Regions from separate parts of the Streptomyces sp. NPDC107559 genome, predicted to be linked through region 2. Evidence: riboswitches for the same ligand, from Rfam matches in the RefSeq annotation. Region 2 holds a riboswitch; the other holds the start of a gene.

Region 1 (8,926 bases), on a different contig from region 2:
GCTGCGCGCGGGCGAGCAGCTGGAGGCCACCGGGCAGACGCCGTTCGCCGAGTTCGTCGAGGCCCTGCTGCTCACCGGCGCGGACGGCCAGGTGCGGCCGGTGGCCTTCTTCGACCTCGGCGGCGAGGACCTGGTCCGGACGGACGCGCTGCTGAGCTTCCTGGTGGGCGTCGACGCCCTGGTCTTCGTCGTCGACCCGCTGCTCGCCTGCGGCCTGCCCCAGCTCGACGAGCCGCGCGAGCGGTACCGCCTGCGCGTCAGCCGGAGCGACCCCGCGTTCGAGACCGTGCTCGACCGGCTGCCCCGGCAGGGGGCCTACCTCGACGTGGCGACGGCCCTGGTGGTCGGCAAGGCGGACCTGCTGCGCTTCGAACCCCCGGTGGACCGCTGGCTCAGCCGGCCGTCCACGGCCCCGTTCGACCCGCGGGCGGTGCGGGAGGAGAGCCGCGACGTGTACGCGTTCCTGCGTCATCATGCAGCGCCCGCCTGGCTGCGGCCGTTCGACAGCGCCCTGCGCTGCACCCTGCACTTCGCCTCCGCGACCGGGGGCCAGCCGACCAACGGCCGCTTCCCGCACGGGGTGCGCTCCCGGCGGGTGCTGGGCCCGCTGCTGTCGATCCTCGCCATGTGCGGGCTGCTGACCGAGGACCCGGCGCACCGGCCGTCCACGATGGGGATGTGAGCTGACGTGGACCAGCGCAGTGAAGAGTGGCTCGACCAGATCGTCTTCCGCTGGGAGGGCAACCGGGACCGCAACGGCACGGGCATCACCGCGGTGGCGTACTCGTGTGCGGGGGAGCGTGCCGAGGAGCTGAGAGAGGAACTGGCGCCGCTGCTGCGGGTGGAGGGGAGCGAGCGGCCGAGCCAGGTCCGTCAGCTGAGCAGGAGCGGTGAAGTGGTCGTCGTCAACCGCAGGAGCGGCCTCGACGCTCATGGCCGCACCAGTACGGAATCCCACGCCCTGGTCGGCGGGCGCACTGTCCTCAAGCCCCGGTTCTGTCTGACGCTCAGTGAACTCCCCGTGCCTGCGGCGGGTTTGGCCGGTGCCGACCTCCGCGGGCTGCGTCAGGTCGCGCCCGGCGCGTTCGACGAGACGGCGGAGCGGGAGTGGCGGCGGTTCAGCGCGCGGGTGGACACGGTGGCGCGACCGCTCACCGTGGTGACGGCCCAACTGCTGCGCACCCCGGAGCGCTTGATGTCGGTCCGGATCCCGGACCTCTCCGCAACCGGGGCGAACGAGACACCGCTGCTCGTCTGGGGGCTGTGCGGCATCTTCGGCGACTGGCTCGGACAGGACTACTGGACGTACGCGACCTGCGACACCTCCGACACCCATGGGCTGCGCGTGGTGGGTGTACCGGCCTGGCGCAGGTCGGCGACCGAGGACGCGCGGGTGGAGCGGATCACGCTCGGAAACGCACCGCGGGACGAGGCCGACGCGGTCGCGAGGGAGCTGGTCCGACTGTTCGTGGCGGACCCGGACTACCCGGCCGACCTGCGGGCGCTGTTCAAGCAGGTGCCCTTGGAGGCCGAGCTTCCGGCGCCTGAACGACTGCTCGCGCTGGGCCGATTGCTCGGGACGGCCCGCGGCCCGCGGCACCAGCCGACGGCACCCACGAGTGCGCCCTCGCCTACGCCTACGCCCGCGCCTACGAGTGCGCCTACGCCCGCGCCCGCGAGTGCGCCCATGCCCGCGCCCGCGAGTGCGCCTAGGCCCACGAGTGCGCCTCCGGCCACGCTGACGGAGCAGACCGCGCTGACCGAGCCGGACCAGGGACCCCGGCCCGGACTCGAACCCGAACCCGGCTCTGGCGTCGAACCCGGTTATGGCGCCGAGTCCGGCTCTGGCCCGGGTGCCGGTCCCGGACCGGAGACCGTTCGCGGACCGGAGACCGTTCGCGGACCGGAGCCCCGTCCCGGACCAGCGCCCGGACCAGAGCCCGGTCCCGGTCCGGCCTCCGTTCGCGGTCCGGCCGCGAAGACCGTACACGGGCCGGTCGGCCCGGCTTACGGCCCGGTCGGCGGTCGGGTGGGCGGTCCGGTCGGGCGGGGGACCGGCACGGCGGCGGTCCGGTCGCCGGATCCCGCCGATCCGTACGCCGGTGCCCACCACCCCACGTTCCCGGGGGCACGGCGGCCGGACACGGGGACCACCGGCGGCCCCGGCCCGGCCCACGGGACCGACGGATACGCCGGGCCCGACGACGTATCCGGTCCCGGTGCGGACGCAGGACCGTACCGGGACCAGCTGTACGGGCATCAGCGTGAGCGACGGCCGCGCATCCAGCCGCATTCCCCGCCCGCGACGGGCCGTACCCGGTCCACACCCGCTCAGGAGCCGACGTCCGCCACGGCACCGCCGTCGTCCCGGCCGGTGCCGTCCGCCCGCCCGGCGACGGATGCCACCCGGCCCGCGCACACCCGGCAGCAGTCGTACACCGAGCCCCAACCGCTCACCCAGCCGCACCCGCGACCCCGCGGTCCGGTACGGGCGGAGGGACCGCAGCAGGCGACCCCGGAGCAGTCCCCGGCGCACTCGCCGGACGGGCGGCCGCCCTGGCCGACCGGGTATCACTGGGCGCTGCCCGAACTGCCGACCAGAGGTGTGCGCCTGGCGCGCAGGCTCGGCCTCGGCCGCCGGCGGCACGAATCGCGGACGTCGTCGTCGAGTGGCCGCGACCGGATGCCCGACAGCGAACTGCTCGAACGCCTCGCCAAGCAGGACGTCCCGCGGGAGGAGGCCGACCTCATGCTCGCCGCGCTGGCGGTCAAGGCGGGCCGGCGCACCCTGCGGGAGGCGGACCGGGTCTGCCGCCGCCTGCTGAAGCACAAGCTGTTCCTGCGCCACCGCCGTACCGCCGCCGCCGGGGAACCGGGCGAACACGAAGACCACCTCACGGCGGAGACAGCCGTCTGGCTGCTCCACTGGGCCGTCCTCCCGTACGCCGGACACCGGGGCATCCAGGACAGCCTGGTGGTCCTGTTCCGCCGGCTGTGCGAACAGGGCGGCCCGGTGGAGCACCGCTTCCTGGAACTGCTGCTCGACTCCCCTGTCCACGGCATGCCGAAGCTGCCGGACCAGGTCTGGTACGAACTGGTCCGGCACCTGCGCAAGGCCCCCGGCGAGACGTCGCGGGAGGCCGCCCACCAGTCGTCCGGGCCGCCCGCGCCGGTCGTGGCGCGTCGTACGCCCACCGGTGACGGACACCGGGCGGACTCGTCCGACGACCGGTGGCTGATCTGCTTCCTCGCCGTGAGCTGCGTGGCCGTCGTGCTTCTGCTGCTGCTCATCGACCGATGGTGAGCCGGCCGTGGGCGGTGCGATCAGAACGCGCGGGACGAGCCCGGTGCGACGTCCGTGTCGCGCCGGGTGACGGCGAGGTAGCCGACGAACCCGATGATCGCGACCGTCCAGGCGAGGGTGACCGGCGCCAGCCCGAGCCCGAGGCCGCCGCGGGTACGGCCGAGCGCCATCCAGTCGGCGAGGGAGGCACCCAGGGGCCGGGTGACGACGTACGCCGTCCAGAAGGCGGCCACCGCGCCCAGGGCGCCGAAGCGATGGGCCAGAGCGGGCACGCAGATCGCGGCGGCGAAGAGGACGACCGAGCCCAGGTAGCCGAAGCCGGTGGTCGCGGTGAGGTCACCCGCGGCGGTGCCGAGGGCGAAGGTGGCGAGCACGGCCGCCCAGTAGAACGCCTCGCGACGGCGGGTGCCGATGCTGTGGATGGACAGCGTCCGCTCGCTCGCGTACCAGAGGACGAAGACCATGGCCAGCACGGCGAGGAAGGCGGGGGTCGAGACCGCGTACGGCACGCCGAGGCCGACGTGCAGCACGTCGGCGGCCATGGTGCCGAACACGCTGACCATGACGACGGCCGTCCAGTACGCCCAGGCGACGTAACGGCGGAGCGCGAACTGCACGGCGAGGGAGGCCACCAGGGCGAGCCCGCCGAGCCCGACCGCGGGGACCGGGCCGAGCAGCCGCGCGAGGAGGTCCGACGCCGTCTCCCCCATGCCGGTGGTCAGCACCTTGATGATCCAGAAGTAGACGGTCACCTCCGGCACCTTGTTCGCCATCCGATGTACGGGCGGTATGCGGGGCCGGTCGTCGAGGATGTGCTCTGCGGTCATGATCCGCACCCTGGCACCCCGATCCTGAACGCATCCTGAACGGCCTTCCGCGTAGGGATCCGGCCCCGCGCAGGGGGAGTCAGGAGGAGATCAGGAGGCGCTCAGGAGGTGCTCGGACGGAGCTCAGACGGAGTTCAGGGGGAGCTCTCCCCGAGCAGTTCCCGCAGTACGCGCTCCTCGGCCGGGCTCAGCCCGGTCACGAAGTGCTGGAGAGCGGCGACCGGGTCCGGGCCGCGGTCGAGGGCGTCGCGCATCGCCGCGGCGGTCAGCTCGGCCGCGTCGCGCGTGGGCCGGTAGGCACCGCGCCGCCCGTCGGCGTCCCGCAGCACGAGTCCCTTGTCGTACAGGCGCTTGAGGATGGTGTGGACGGTGTTGTAGGCGAGGTCGCCGCCGAGCTCCGCCTGGATCTCGGCCGGGGTCCGGGGCCGTTCCGCCGCCCACAGGGCCGCCAGGACCGCGCCCTCCAATTCGCCCGCACTGCGCCGTCCGGGTCTCTTGTGTGGGCCGGTGCCAGCCATGTCGGCCACCTTACCGAGACGCGCGGATATCTTCTCACCTGCCTTTAACCCTACAAAATGTAGGGTGCGGTGCGACCCTACGGACTGTAGGGGAGTCGATCCCGTGGCGCGCTACGACGAGAGGTGCACGATGGCCGACGGCTCTCCCTTCGTCCGGCGCGCGCGAGGACCGGCGTGACCGCGACCGACCTGCCGGTGGCCGCGGGCCGACGCCGGTACTGGCAGCTGGGGGTCACGCTCGCGGTACTCCTGGCCGCCTGCGGGTTCCTCGTCTCGCACCGGGACGTCCTGGACAGCGGGGCGGACCGGCTCGCCGCCGCCGACCGCGCATGGCTGCTGCTCGCCTGCGTCGCCGCCGTGTCGACCTGGGTGTGCGCGGCTGTCGTCCAGCAGGGCGCGGTCGCCGAACGGTTGCCGCGGCGACGGCTCGTGGCCGCGCAGTTCGCCGCGTCCGCCGCCAACCATCTCCTGCCGGCCGGGGCCGGGGCGACCCTGGTCAACCTGCGCTTCCTGACCCGGTGCGGACTGTCCACGGCCCGTTCGGCGACCGCGCTCGCGGTGAAGGCGGCGGCGGGCGGGCTGGTCCGCTGCGCACTGGGCCTGACCCTGCTGCTGACCTCGCCCGACACCGTACGGGTGCCGGCCCGGGTGCCGCAGGGGCTGGTACTGCTGCTGCCGGTGGCGGCCGGGACCGTGGTGGTGGCCGTCGCGGCGAGCCCACGGCTGCGGCGCGCCGCGGGCCGGGCCCTCGCCGAGGTGCGGGCGGTGCACCGGTGCCGGGCGCGGGCCTGGGCGCTGTGGGGCGGCTCGGCCGCGTTCGTGCTGCTGCACGCCGGGGTGGTCGTCGCCGTCGTCCACGCGCTCGGCCTCGGGCTGTCCACGGGCCGTGTGGTCATGGCGTACCTCGTCGCCAGCGGCGCGGCGGTGCTGCTGCCCACGCCGGGCGGTCTCGGTTCCCTGGACGCCGCGCTCGCCCTGGCGCTCACCGCGGACGGGGCGCCGGGCCAGGCGGCGATCTCGGCCGTCCTCGGCTACCGCCTGCTCACCGCATGGCTGCCGATGGCCCCGGGGCTGCTGGTCCTCCTCCTGCTCGCACGACGCTCGGTGCTCTGAGGACGCCCGTGATCCCGTGCCCAACAGGGCGCGGGATCACCCCTGCTGACGCGCTATTGGCCCTGCATACGTCACACGGTACTGTCGTGCTGATACGACGACGGGATCACGGAAGCCGGTGAGAATCCGGCACGGTCGCGCCACTGTGGACGATGCCTCCTCGACGGGAGCGCATCGCGAGTCAGACCCGGGGCCGTCGTCCTGTGCACCACCGAGATGGGACGCGAACTCCCAGAGGAGGCCCTGCCATGGCGCAGCACGTCGCTCAGCCGACCGCCACCACCCCCGTTGTCACCGGCAAGCTGCCGCTGAAGGACATTGCCCCCTGGGCGGTCTTCTTCGGCATTCTGATGCTGGTCCTGCTGTACTTCGTCGGCGCCGAGCAGGGCGCCACCTCCGTCGTCTCCGGCGAGGACGTCCACGAGTGGGTGCACGACGCCCGCCACCTGCTCGGCTTCCCCTGCCACTGACGAGGGGCACCGAACTCCCGTGAACTCCGCAACAGTCAGAAACCTGCTCGTGCGGGGCATGCTCGCCGGCCTCGCGGCCGGCCTGCTCGCCCTGGTCGTCGCCTACTTCCTCGGTGAGCCGAGCGTGGACAGCGCGATCGGCTTCGAGGAGGCGCACGCGCACGCCCACGAGCACGAGGTCGAACTCGTCTCCCGCAGCCTCCAGTCCACCGCCGGCCTCGCCACCGGCGTGCTGATCTACGGAGTGGCGTTCGGCGGCATCGCCGCTCTCGCCTTCTGCTTCGCCCTCGGGCGCGTCGGCCGCTTCAGCCCCCGCGCCACCGCGCTGCTGCTGTCGGGCACCGCGCTGCTCGCCGTCTACGTCGTGCCGTTCCTGAAGTACCCGGCCAACCCGCCGTCGGTCGGCGACGCCGACACCATCGGCAGGCGCACCACGCTGTACTTCCTGATGATGGTGCTCAGCGTGCTCCTCGCGGTCGCCGCGGTGATCGCGGGCAAGCGGCTCGCGCCGAGACTGGGCACCTGGTACGCCACCGTGGTCGCCGTCCTCGGCTTCATCGCCGTGATCGTCCTGGCGTACGCGTTCCTGCCCGTCGTCAACGAGGTCCCGGCGGACTTCCCGGCCACCCTGCTGTGGCGGTTCCGGCTCTCCGCCCTCGCCATGCAGGCCACGCTGTGGGCGGGCTTCGGCCTCGTCTTCGGCGAACTGGCCGAGCGGCTGCTGCACCCGAAACCCGTGAGGGTCCCATCGGGTTCGGCGGTGGCCGCCCCGTAGCGATCCCGTCGTCACGCCGAGAGGGCCCGCGGAACCGTCCGCGGGCCCTCTCGGCGTCCGGTGCGGTCAGTCCTCCGTGTCGGCGGAGGTCGCCGGACCGAGCGGCCTGCCGAGCCGGAGGTTCCAGCGGTGCGCACGTCCGGTGAGCTCGGTCGCCGTCAGCGGCGGCACGTCGAGGCGCCAGAAGGCGGCCTCGGGAGCGGCCAGCGCATGGATCACCGCGGCCCGTACGATCTCCGGCTCCACCACGGCCAGCACTCTGCCGTCGTGCCCCGCCGACGCCTCCAGCCAGCGGGCGACCCGCTCGCACACCTCCCGCACCGACTCCCCGCCGTGCGGAGCGGCCGCCGGGTCGGACAGCCAGCGTGCCAGTTCCGCCGGCTCCGCGGCGGCTACCTCGTCCAGGGCCAGGCCGCGCCACCGTCCCATGTCCCCGCCCGCGAGCGCCGGTTCGCCGGTCGGGTCGAGACCCAGTTCCGCGGCCGTCTGGCGGCAGCGCACGCTCGGCGAGGCGAGGACCCGGACGGCCGGCGGCAGCGAACCGGCCGCCGCCCGGGCCCGCGCCGCGCCGTGGTCGTCGATCGGGTCACCGTCGTCGAAGCGAGCCCGGCGCATCGACGCACTCGTCGCGGGCGTGATGAAGGTGACACGGCTCGTCACGGGGTCGCTCCTCCGGTACGGACCCCGGACCGCCGGTCCGGGGCCCATGAGCGTATCCGGCTCGGCGTCCTCGTACGCGAACAGTCGCGCGGGAAGGCGATCGAGGTGCCGTGGAGACGGTCGCGGTGAGTGGCGCGTGGGCCGCCTCACCTTTTTGCCCTTATGCGCGCGCCGCCGGACGGTGCGCATCCTCATGAGTTCGAGTTGCGGAGCGCCATCCATGTCGCTGAACACCCTGCCCGCCACCCAGGGACTGCACCTCGTCGGCGGCCGCCGGCGGTCCCGTGGAACGAGGCGGAACGGGATGGAACGCCGGGAGAGGGAGACGAGTTCGACCTTTCCTGGGAGACATGGCGTGGGCATCTCGCGAAGAAGGCTACTGACGACGACCGGAGCGGGTGTGGTGGCGGCGGCCATCGACGCGGGCGGTTTCCGCGCCGCCGCCGAGGCCGCCACCTCGATCGCCGCGGGACAGGCGGCGGCCGCCTCCGCGGCGGACGCACGGGTGCCCACCACGTGGGACCAGACGGTGCAGCGGGCGAGCTACGCCCAGGGCACGGGCTACCAGCGGCTCGTCGCCGGACCGGGGGAGCCGCACACCATCCGCACCGACCTGTGGAACCGCTTCGGCCCCCCGACCCTGGCGCTGGCGGCGTTCGCACAGATGACCGACCTGCACATCGTGGACGACCAGTCGCCCGCCCGCCTGGAGTTCATGGACCGGTACGCCGACGCCGGTGCCCCGCACTACGCCTCGTACCCCACCGATTCGGCCTACCGGGGCCACGAGTTCCTGTCGACACAGGTCGTCGACGCGATGTGCCAGGCCATCGCCGGGATCGGCAAGGGCCCGCGGAGCAGGAAGCCGCTCCAGTTCACCATCGTCACCGGCGACGCCATCGACAACTGCCAGCACAACGAGAACCGCTGGTACATCGACCTGCTCGACGGCGGCCAGACCATCGTCCCGGACTCCGGCCGCATCGGCCTGGACCAGAGCTTCGCCGGCGGCGCCCTGACCGGCGGCGGCACCACGGACGACCACTACTACTACCCCTCGGTGCCCCCGCAGCAGGTGCCGGGCAACCGGTACACCGGCACGTCGGGACTCGGATTCCCCTACGTCCCGGGCCTGCTGGACGCGAGCGGCGTGGTGGGCGCGGCCCGCCGGCCGTTCGTCTCGCACGGCCTCGGCATGCCCTGGTACGCGGCGTACGGCAACCACGACGGCCTGTGGCAGGGCAACGAGCCCATCGACA
Region 2 (3,899 bases):
GGCATGCTCGCCGGACTCGCTGCCGGTGTACTCGCCCTGGTCGTCGCCTACTTCCTCGGTGAGCCGAACGTCGACAGCGCCATCGGCTTCGAGGAGGCCCACTCCCACGCACACGGGCACGAGGTCGAACTCGTCTCCCGCAGCCTCCAGTCCACCGCCGGCCTCGCCACCGGCGTACTCGTCTACGGCATCGCCTTCGGCGGCATCGCGGCGCTCGCCTACTGCTTCGCACTCGGCCGCGTCGGCCGGTTCGGGGCACGGGCGACCGCCCTCCTGCTCTCGGGCTGCGCGCTGCTCGCCGTGTACGTCGTGCCGTTCCTGAAGTACCCGGCCAACCCGCCGTCGGTCGGCGACCCCGACACCATCGGCAAGCGGACGACCCTGTACTTCCTGATGATGGTCCTCAGCGTGCTTCTGGCCGTCGGTGCCACCATTCTCGGCAAGCGACTCGCCCCGAGTCTGGGCAACTGGAACGCGGCGGTCGTCGCGGTCGTAGCCTTCGCCGTCGTCATCGGCCTGGCCTACGCGTTCCTGCCCGTCATCAACGAGGTCCCCAAGGACTTCCCGGCCACCCTGCTCTGGCGCTTCCGCCTCTCCGCGCTCGCCATGCAGGCCGTCCTGTGGGGCGGATTCGGTCTCGTCTTCGGCGAGTTGGCCGAACGTCTGCTGGAGCCCAAGCCCGTGGCAGTCGCGTCCACCCGGACGGTTCCGGCCGCGAACTGATCACTTCAGGACACAAGCAGGACACAGGAGGGCCTCTCGGAACCATCCGGGGGCCCTCCCGCGTTTTCTGGGTACCGACACCATCGGACGACGGAGGCGCATCGGCGCATCTTCGTCCCCATTCCAGCCGACGTGACCACCGAGGCGAGGAGCGGAAGACCCCAGTGGCCAGACAACCCCAGCCCCGCCACATCACCCTCGGCGGCCGCGAGGCCGTCGCCCTGACCGTCAAGGAGTTCGAGCAACTGATGGCCAGCCGACGGCAGATCGGCGGCCAGAGCGCCCGCGTGCGGGTGCTCGCGGATCAGGCGAAGCGGACCGAGCAGTTGCTGCATGACCTGGAGTCGCTCGTCGAGGCGGCGCAGGACGTGTGCCCCGAGCGGGCGGACACGGTGGCCCGGGCGTGTGGTGAGCCCCGCCCCGGCACCGAGGCCTCCGAGTACGAGGGCGCGGAGACCCGCTGCCTGCGCTGTGCGGTCGCGGCTCTGGTGCGTCGGCACCGCGACTCTGCTTGCTGAGACGCCCGCACCGACCGGCGGCCGGGCTCGCACCGGATGACAGGATCGCCCGGGACTGGCACCGCGCCGTAGGCAGACCCGCCGAAACCACGGTCACGGGGGTGCGGGACTCCACCGCGCAGCGCACATTCGTGCGCCGCCGGCGGCGACGGCCAGCCAGCCGCCCGCCGGTTGTCAGCGGTGCCGTGCGTCGCCCGCGCGACGGCGCCTGGTCGTGGCGACGGCAGCACCTCCGGCTGCCATGAGCGCTGCGGTCAGGATCGCCCCCGTGCGCATATCGCCTCCCGTCGAAGCCAGTTGGCCGTCGACGGTGGTGTCGTTCGCGCCCGGGCCGAGAGGCACGGACGAGGCAGACGTCTCCGTCGCGTCGGATCCGTCCGGAACGGTGCTGATGCTCGGCACGGCCGTCGAGTCGGGCGACGACGTCGCCGTCGGCGAAGGTGACGGTGAGACGAAGGAGGACGACGACGGAGTGGGTGAAGGACTCGACCCGGACGACGGGGTGGTCGACGGGTCCGTCACGGTACCGAGCGCCAGTGTTCCGAAGGAGATACCGGTGGCGCCGCCGAGCGCCTGAGTAGAGGCACGAACATCGGAGCCTTGCTGGGCATCGGCGGCGACGTTGAACCCGCCGTCCTTGTTCTGCTGGCTCGCGAGGAAGGCGAGTGCCTTGGTGATGTGCGTCTTGTACGTTTCCGCGTCGAGGCTGAGCCCCTGGACGGCGAGCGCCGCCGAGTTGGTGGAGTCACCGGCCGCGCCGGGGAACCCGCCGTCCGTCTTCTGCTGCTTCGCTATCCAGGCGATGCCCTTGGCGACGGCGGCCGAGTCGGCTCCGTCGGGAGCGAGCGACAGGGCCATCAGCGCCATCGCCGTGGAGTCCACGTCCGAGTCGTGCGTCGAGGGGATGAGGCTCGGCCAGGAGCCGTTGTCGTTCTGGAGACCCTTCAAGTAAGCGATGGGTGCGACCGCGTTGGCCGTGTCGCCGGCCCGTAGCTGCGCCATGATCCCCAGTGCCTGGGAGAACACGGACGGCGCGTAGGTGTACGACCCGGGAGCCGCGCACGAGGTGTCCGCGCCGGTAGTGGCCTCAGTGCAGATCGCCTTGTCCAGGGCGGCGATCAGATCGTGACCGCCGAACGCACGGGGATCCTTGCCAGCCACCTCGGCGAGCAGCGCCTCCTTGCCGATCGAACCGCCACTCGCATAAGGCGTTCCGATTCCGGTCCAGTCGTTGATCGAGCGGCCGGTCTCGTCCGTCTTCTGCTGGTCGAGGAAGTTCACGATCTTCGTCAGTGCCGCGTCGTTCGTCCGCATCGCGGCCAGCGCGTAGGCGCCGTCGATGGTGAGACCGAAGTCGGCGAACCCACCGCCGAAGGGCGCATAGTAGTGTCCGTCGATCAGTTGGGCCGGAGCGACAAGGTAGGCCGTTCCCTTCTTCAAGTCGGGCACGGCAGGACGTGCCGTGGCCGTGTGGAGCTTCGTGTCCGCCGTGGCGGAGACCGAGGGAGAAGTGGTCGCGCCGGCCGTCTCGGCATGGGCGGGCAGAACTGCCGCCCAGAGTGAGACGCCGAGAGTGGAGAGCAGGAGGAACGCGGTGGCGGAGGCCGCTGCCCTTCTGCTTTCGGGCTGGTACCCGCTGGGAACAGAGTTCACGATGACCCCTTCGGTCGATCGCGAGCGACGCGTGCGCGGAGGCGAAGGCGCGGCAGGTGATCCGGCGGCCCGCTCCACACCGCAGACCTCGACGGTGTTGGATCGTGTAACGGTTTCAACGCAGGTGATCCGGCTCGCCCGTCTGTCGACGGGCCCACGGTTGCGGGTCAGCGCCGGAGTTCGACCGGCTTCCCCTGATCGCTGAAACGAAAAGCAGGATATGACACCACGCCCATCGGCCCACGTCAACGCACCACCGTGAGTGACCGTCAGCGAGGTGAGGCTTCGGGAACGCTGCTGGGCAGCACGGCGCGTCGTCAGCCAACGCGCAGGTGGCCGAGGGTGGCACGCCCGGGACTTGGCCCGGGTCCGCCACCCTCGGCGTTCTGTCACTGAGCGCGGACGGAGGCCGGGGTGAACTTGGGCTTCCCGGTGGTCCCGTCGATGCTGGTCGAGCCGTAGACCCAGGCCTCGACCTCCCCGGCCTTCGGCTTGTCTCCCATGGCGCCGAGCGGGCTGTAGGTCCAGGTGGTCTGTCCGGCGGGGGCGATCCAGTACGACCAGTAGGCGGAGGCCGGAGGCGTGCGCACACAGGCGTCCTGTGTCGGAGTCGGGTACTGAGTGCCGCTGTTGAAACCGGAGTTGCCGATGCGGCAGATGAAAGCGGGCCCGTCGTGCTGCGTTCCCGCGGTCGTGAAGCCGCCGTTGTGCAGCAGGTTGTACCCCGTCGTGGGGCTGGCGTCGCACCCACGCACCACGGAGCCACCCCAGGGAGCGAAGTCGACCGCGACGATCGCGCCCTTGGTCGGTGTGCAACTGGCCAGCGGGTCGGCGGACGCGGGCGAGGCGGCGGTCACGGTGACGCCCGTGGCGGCCATGGCCAGCGCGGCGGCGACCAGCGTGCGGGAAGCCGTACGTCCGGTGGTGGGACGCTTGGTGGAGTTCATCAGCGGAGCCTTCCGTGTCGGCCGTCGGCGACAAAGGAGCGGGAAGGCAGCACGCAGC

What was found. Region 2 has a riboswitch for cobalamin ahead of ACZ7OY_RS20260 (prenyltransferase/squalene oxidase repeat-containing protein). Riboswitches for the same ligand answer to the same signal wherever they lie in the genome.
Region 1: it holds a riboswitch for cobalamin, as region 2 does, so the genes downstream of both, ACZ7OY_RS32155 (CbtB domain-containing protein) here and ACZ7OY_RS20260 (prenyltransferase/squalene oxidase repeat-containing protein) in region 2, are expected to answer to the same signal.

The regions. Positions count from the first base shown of each region.
Region 1 covers NZ_JBVKBD010000014.1:21,833-30,758, reverse strand. Annotated here, with positions in the region: gene ACZ7OY_RS32180 (hypothetical protein) at 1-682, shown strand, start outside; gene ACZ7OY_RS32175 (hypothetical protein) at 689-3,304, shown strand; gene ACZ7OY_RS32170 (COG4705 family protein) at 3,325-4,131, opposite strand; gene ACZ7OY_RS32165 (BlaI/MecI/CopY family transcriptional regulator) at 4,266-4,649, opposite strand; gene ACZ7OY_RS32160 (lysylphosphatidylglycerol synthase domain-containing protein) at 4,824-5,762, shown strand; cobalamin riboswitch at 5,822-5,975, shown strand; gene ACZ7OY_RS32155 (CbtB domain-containing protein) at 6,011-6,232, shown strand; gene ACZ7OY_RS32150 (CbtA family protein) at 6,252-7,007, shown strand; gene ACZ7OY_RS32145 (histidine phosphatase family protein) at 7,074-7,667, opposite strand; gene ACZ7OY_RS32140 (TIGR03767 family metallophosphoesterase) at 8,023-8,926, shown strand, end outside.
Region 2 covers NZ_JBVKBD010000006.1:226,271-230,169, reverse strand. Annotated here, with positions in the region: gene ACZ7OY_RS20270 (CbtA family protein) at 1-723, shown strand, start outside; gene ACZ7OY_RS20265 (hypothetical protein) at 888-1,241, shown strand; gene ACZ7OY_RS20260 (prenyltransferase/squalene oxidase repeat-containing protein) at 1,416-2,894, opposite strand; cobalamin riboswitch at 2,997-3,121, opposite strand; partial or broken gene ACZ7OY_RS20255 (prenyltransferase/squalene oxidase repeat-containing protein) at 3,290-3,841, opposite strand.